Regions from separate parts of the Labrenzia sp. VG12 genome, predicted to be linked through region 2. Evidence: riboswitches for the same ligand, from Rfam matches in the RefSeq annotation. Region 2 holds a riboswitch; the other holds the start of a gene.

Region 1 (3,403 bases), 1.0 Mb from region 2:
TTGTTTCATCTGAAAGACCAGATCATTGCGATATTTCCGTGACAACTCAACTTCGATTGTCGCAATTGATACATAAAAGACGATTGGTCACAGGAAGAGTGCGGGGCTGATCACTCGGTCGGCCGGATCTCGAATGCGCCGGAAGCAGGGTCCGCCGTTTCCAGGTTGGTGACCGTGTTGACGCGCGCCAATGCAGGCCCCTGCCAAAGCGCATCCAGCATGTCGACCACCGTGTCGGCGGGGCCGGAGATTACGGCCTCGACGGCCCCGGTCTGCAGGTTGCGCACCCATCCCGACAAGGCCCTTGCTTCGGCCTCTTCGGCGCACCAGGCCCGATAGCCCACACCTTGCACACGGCCTTCGATCAGAACATGCATGGTCAATGGATCTGCCGTCATCAAGCGCTCCTTCGCGTCGGCTTTGCCGAAAGCTTAGAGCGCTTCGTCATCGCTTGCTAGAGGCTGTGGGCTTTTGGGATCTGCAACCAGACCAGGGCCCGATCGCGAAAGCGGGACCGATCCCTGGTCGCTCCTAAGCCTTGACGAGAGCCGCGTCCCGGGCCGACCGCTTTTGCTCGTCCAGCATGACGACCAGCGAGGCCCCGACAATCACCAGCGCGCCTGGCCAGAAGGCACCGGAAGGCGCAAAGCCAAAGGCAAAAAAGCCAACCGCGATGTTGAGCGGCAGCTTCAGGTGATCGAACGGCTGGACGAAGGTCGCATCTGCCTTCTGATAGGCCAGCGTCAACAGATAATTGGCTAGAACCGTAAGCACGCCTGCGCCGACGAGCAGCCACATCGCCTGACCGGACGGAACAATTCCACCATCGCCCAGCGCCAGCAGCGCGTTCACGGGCGTCAGCAGAAGCAGGAGATAGATTGTGATGGAATCGGCCTGTTCGGTTGCAGTCAGCTTCTTCGTCACCAGAGAGGTACCGGCCCAGAAGGCCGCCGCGCCGACCGGGAGCAGAGCTGCCCAGCTGAATGCCTCTGTCCACGGTTCGAGAATCACCATGCCGCCACCAAAACCGGCAATGGTGGCAAGCCAGCGCACCAGACCGACCCGTTCACTGAAAAACAGTTTGGCCCCGACAATCACGAAAAACGGCGAGGTCATCACCAGGGCGATTGCCTGCCAGATTTCCACCCGCGCCAGACCGGCCACCCAGAGCTGAATGCCGATGACGGCCAGGGCACCGCGGGCCAGGTGCCAGCCAAGCTGTTTGGTCCTGAGTGCCGAAAAACCGCGCCGCAAGACAAAGGGCAGCCCCACCAGCAATCCCAGCGCATATTGCCAGAAGGCTGCCGAGGTCGACGGCACGCCGAGCTGCATGGTCGAGGCCTGCAGGGCGCCATTGACCAGCGCAAAGGAGGCCCCTGCCCCGATCATGGCAAGCGCAGCAAAAAGTGATGTCCGGGATCCGTTTGTCATGACGGTGTCCTTTCTGATCCGTTCGGTTGTCGTCCTGAACAGCCTCAAAAAGACACGTGACCGGGCCCCGAAACGGGACCACGGCCAAGTTCTCTCTCATCCGGACTTTCAGACATCGCCGCAAAACGTTGCCATAACCGTCGGCTCCGGCTTCTCACCGGATCTGCTGACCCTTGCTGAAACCATCAGCAAGGCGCTCGCGGGCTCCAGGTCTCCCTGATACCGCCGGTGGGGACTCTCACCCCGCCCCGAGAACTGTTCTCAAGGCGATCCTTACGCCTGAAAGGGACACCATGCAATGGACACGGCCAAAAAATTTCAGTGATACTGAAACATGTCCCGGATCAGGCAACTGCCTTTCCCCGGGTCGTGGCAGAGCCGGACAGCGCCCGGCTCTGCAATGGTGTCAAAGTGTTCACCCTTGCACGACATGGGTGACCTTGTGTGCCTCCCAGCGACCCGGTGGTTCGAGCTTCCGCACCAGATCATCGATGACCGCCTCCGGCACGACTGCGTCCCTGCTCCTGTTCTGGGCATGCAAGGCAGCTTGTGACGGCTCCAGATAGACGATTTCGACCCGGGCGCCATAGTCACGCAGCAATCTGAGCGGCTTGCCCCGGAGCTGCGCGGATATGTTGGTCGCGTTCCAGACAAAGTCCTGCCCCTTGCGCAGGTGTTGACGCGCCGCCTCATAGGCAGCCTGGATCACCCTGCCCTGGTTCCCCGTTGCCGATTCCCCAAGTTCCTCGCGCACCGCATCGAGACTGACGACAGGCAGTTCCGGTCGGTTCCGCGCAATCCAGGTGTCCTTGCCCGCCCCCGGAAGACCTGACATCACGGTCACACGGCAACGAAAGTCTTCAAAGGCCACGTAACGCGGATCCCTCTCCGGCCGTTCAAAAAAAGCAACCCTGCTTTCGTCATTGGCAAAGGCAAAGGGCTCTGTCCTGCAGCCGGCGTCTTCAAAGACCTGCCGTGCCAGTCCGACATTCACCAGAATGCCGTCCTGGTCGTCACAGATCCGCCCCATCGCGTCGGCTTCGGCATGAAGACACAGGAGATCCGGCCGGCACTTCCAGGAGGTCTCAATGGCAAGACGCTCCGGGTCGTCCCGCTCAATCAGCCAGAAGGGAAGCTGATGCGCGACAATGAGACCGCACAGCTGTTCCCGCCAGGCAAAGGGCGCGCCCGCATGCCACAGAAGTCGCCTCGCGATGCTTGCGCCAACCCTGGAATGCCCACGAGAGGTTATGCGCCCGTCATCCTCAGCCCGCGTTGTCGCCGGCTTGCCGACATCATGCAAGACCGCTGCCCAGAACAGACAGGATCTGCTCCCTGGGTCCAGCTGTCGCCAGTCCGGCAGCGACACCAGCTCCTCCACCACCATGCGGGTGTGCCGGCCGACATCACCTTCCGCATGATGGACCGGATCCTGCGGGCAGCTGTCGAGGAGTGCCAGTTCCGGCCAGAGTGGCCAGACACGGTCCCAGGCAACCCGCCAATCTGGAGCAGCCGGCACCAGTTGCTGCAGCGCTTCAAAAGTCACCTGATCAGATGGCATCCGGATCATCATAGGCTCCTTTCACGGCAAGCTCGGGTGCGAAGATATCGATTCCCTCCGCCAGACGGTTGGGCAGGATCGGACGGGACTGCCAGTGCCCGTCTGCTTCCGTGATCGCCTGGATGAAATCAGCGCGCACGAATTTGAACCGCCCGGTTACCGCCTCACCCACCTCCTGTTTGACATAAAGCCCCTCCGCCAGATCGGAATCCTCCGTCTGCCGGTCGACCATATCAGGGCGATTGCCGGAGGCCAGCGCGGCCTCCCGGAGTGCCTTTCGCCAGTCCGGCGACTTGTAGAGGGACGGTTTCACGAGGCCTTCAATCTGTTCGACCGAACCAACTTCCCCCTCGAAAACAACGGGAACGGGCATGACCGGCAGACCGAACAGGATGTCCCGGCGCGCAGCCG
Region 2 (3,403 bases):
ACCAGCTCTCGTTACGCTTCCATCTGGCGCGCCGCACCGGCGGCCTCAGCCGTGTGATCGAGCGTGGCGTAAAGGGCATTGAGTCGATCGTGCGGTTCACGATCCTCAACGGGTTCCCGACAGTTCTGGAATTCGCCATCATGGCGGCGGTCATCTGGTACCAGTTTGGCTTCTTCTACGTCGTCGTCGTGGCAGTCATGATTGCGGCCTATGTCTGGTTCACTGTCAAATGTTCCAACTGGCGCATCGAAATCCGGCGCGAGATGAACGACAGCGACACGGATGCCAATTCAAAGGCCATCGACAGCCTCCTGAATTTTGAAACGGTGAAGTATTTCGGCAACGAGAAGATGGAAGCCGAACGGTTCGACGTGTCGATGGCGAAGTATGAAAAGGCGGCCACCAAGACCTGGACGTCTCTTGCCTGGCTGAACCTTGGTCAGTCCGTCATCCTTGGCATCGGCATGGCGGTTTGCATGGCCCTGTCCGCCAGAGCGGTGCTGGCAGGCGAGCAGAACATCGGCGACTTTGTCCTTATCAACGCGCTCCTGATGCAGATTTCCATTCCCCTCAACTTCATCGGCTTTCTGTACCGGGAAATCCGTCAGGGCCTGGCCGACATCGAATCCATGTTCGATCTGCTGCTCGTGCCGGCCGAGATCAAGGACAAGCCTGATGCCGGCCCGCTTCAGGCCGTCGAAGGCAACATCGCCTTCAGGAATGTGCGCTTTCATTATGATGAAGACAGGCCGATCCTGAAGGGCGTCGACTTTGAGGTCCCGGCCGGCAAGACGGTCGCGATCGTCGGGCCTTCCGGCGCCGGCAAGTCGACGATCTCCAGGTTGCTGTTCCGGTTTTACGACGTGACGGACGGCGCCGTGGACATTGACGGCCAGGACGTGCGTGACGTCACCCAGGAGAGCGTGCGCCACGCCATCGGAATGGTGCCGCAGGATACGGTGCTCTTCAACGACACCATCGCCTACAACATTCGCTACGGTCGTCCGGACGCGACAGATGAGGAAGTGCGCGAGGCGGCGCGCATGGCGCAGATCCACGACTTTATCGAGAAGCTGCCACAGGGCTATCAGTCGGAGGTTGGCGAACGTGGCCTGAAACTGTCCGGTGGTGAAAAACAGCGCGTGGCGATTGCCCGCACGATCCTGAAATCACCGCCGATCCTGATCCTGGACGAAGCGACTTCCGCGCTCGACACGCATACGGAGCGGGAAATTCAGTCGGCGCTGGACGAAGTGTCCCAGAACCGTACCACGCTGGTGATTGCGCACCGCTTGTCCACCGTGGTCAATGCCGATCAGATCATCGTGCTGGAAGCCGGCGAAATTGCCGAGCGCGGCACCCATCTCGAGCTGCTCGACAAGGACGGCCTCTATGCCTCCATGTGGGCGCGGCAGCGCGAGGCGGATGAGGCAGAGGAACGGCTGCGGGCCGCTCGCGAAAATGACGACCTTGGCATCATTACGCGTGGCCAGACAGCAGACTACGTTCCGGCAAAGTAGGGCAGGCCGCGGTTGTTGGTAAAAGGAAAGCCGGATCGGACTGATCCGGCTTTCCATTCGCGCTCACGCGCTCACCGATAAAGCTTCCTGGGTCTCCGCTTGTGCGCAGCGGACATCAGTTGAAGTGATGCGGCAGATCAGCCCTTGAGCTGTGCCTTGAACTTGCCGATCTTCAACGCGGCTTCCGCAGCCTCACGGCCCTTCAGCACGAAATGTTCGCGATAGATCGTCATGTGGTGATCCGTCTCCTGGAAGTGGTGTGGGGTCAGGGAGACAGAGAGAACGGGAACACCTGTTTCGAGACCGGCCTGCATCAAGCCGCTGACAACTGCCTGGGCCACGAAATCGTGCCGGTAGATGCCGCCATCGACGACAAGGGCCGCAGCCGCAATGGCCGCATATTTGCCGGTGACGGCAAGGTCCTTTGCCGCAAGCGGCATTTCAAAGGCACCGGGAACGTCAAATACATCAATGTCTTCAGCTGGAATGATCTGCTGGAAGCCCACAAGGGCCTGGTCGACAATGTCTGCGTGCCAGCCGGCTTTGATGAAGGCGTAGCGGGTGTGTGTCATGTGTGATCTCCGTTTTCTTGACACGTCACCCAAGGCGATCACATGCACTCGTGCCACAGGTGTGGTCCGACCGCAGTTTCTCTTTCATCCGGACTATGACCGTCGGCCCAGGAATCTCACCTGATCTGCATGACCGCTCAAAAAGGAGCGCGCTCGCGGGCTTGCAGCTCAAGCCGCTTACCGCCGGTGGGGAGTTTCACCCCGCCCTGAGAACGGAGCGTATGTGGCAGGCGCCGAACGACAAGGCAAGGCTTAAAGACGCCACAGGATATGACAATTTGGTCAGGACGGGGCATCGCCCCGGACCGGCCGCATCAAGGCGACCGGTGTTGGCATCGGGTTGGCCTAGGCGGCCCTGTTCTGGACCTCGCCGCAATCGTTGACCGGCTCGAGAACCGAAAAACGGGCCTTGCGAACGGACTGACGACCGGAAAAAGCAGTCTGGATCAAGCCCGACAGAGCACGGCTCAAAGCGCGCAGTTCCCGGTTGCGGGCAGCGCGGGCGCGGGTTTCGTAGATATCGCCTGAGTGCAGCATGATGGTCTCCTTCGCGTTTGGTGACCTCTATATGGCATGTTGCGTCACTTCGAATAATCGGGCTAAAATCGAAATCATTCTTCGAAAGTATGGAATAATGAGAATTGAGGACCTGCAATTCTTCATCCGCATTGCCGAACTCGGCAGCCTGTCGGGTGCCGGCCGCGAAATCGGGTTGTCCCCCTCCGCGGCCAGCGCCCGACTAACGACGCTGGAAAAGGTTTTCGGTGCGCAGCTGTTTGCCAGGACCACACGGCGAACGACGCTGACCGAAGCCGGGCGGATCTTGCTCCAGCACGGGCGTGCGGCGGTAGATGAAATCGATCAGGCGCGATCTGTTCTGGAGGCGACTACGGAAGCACCCCGCGGGTCGTTGAGAATCTCCTGCAACACGTTTTTCGGCCGAAAGCACATCCTTCCCTATCTGGTCGAATTCCGCACGCTCTATCCCGATATTCAGCTGGAAATGGACATCTCCGACCGCATGGTCGACCTGATCGAGGAAGGTTATGACATTGCCATCAGGGGCGCTCCGCTCGCCGATTCCTCGCTTCTGGCACGTCGGCTCGGCGGCAACCCGAGGGCGCTGTGCGCCTCGCCAGACTATCTGGCCCGCAGGGGCATCCCGACGAACCCGGAGGATCTGGTCAATCATGATTGCATCAGCCTGCCGTCGGTTCCTGTCTGGTACTTCAACGGTCCGGAAGGCGAGGTCGGGTTCGAGGTTCAAAAACCGGTCATCAAGGGCGACAGCGGCGATCTGACCTATGATGC

The links. A riboswitch is a leader RNA that binds a small molecule or an ion and turns the genes downstream of it on or off. The one in region 2 is predicted to bind FMN.
Region 1: another riboswitch for FMN. It lies ahead of CHH27_RS07615 (DMT family transporter); the one in region 2 lies ahead of CHH27_RS02910 (6,7-dimethyl-8-ribityllumazine synthase).

What each region holds. Positions count from the first base shown of each region.
Region 1 is NZ_CP022529.1:1,664,196-1,667,598, forward strand. It holds gene CHH27_RS07610 (acylphosphatase) at 111-398, opposite strand; gene CHH27_RS07615 (DMT family transporter) at 532-1,431, opposite strand; FMN riboswitch at 1,516-1,691, opposite strand; gene CHH27_RS07620 (AAA family ATPase) at 1,847-3,001, opposite strand; gene CHH27_RS07625 (RNA ligase family protein) at 2,982-3,403, opposite strand, start outside.
Region 2 is NZ_CP022529.1:628,923-632,325, forward strand. It holds gene CHH27_RS02905 (ABC transporter ATP-binding protein/permease) at 1-1,520, shown strand, start outside; gene CHH27_RS02910 (6,7-dimethyl-8-ribityllumazine synthase) at 1,658-2,116, opposite strand; FMN riboswitch at 2,164-2,310, opposite strand; gene CHH27_RS02915 (hypothetical protein) at 2,438-2,629, opposite strand; gene CHH27_RS02920 (LysR family transcriptional regulator) at 2,727-3,403, shown strand, end outside.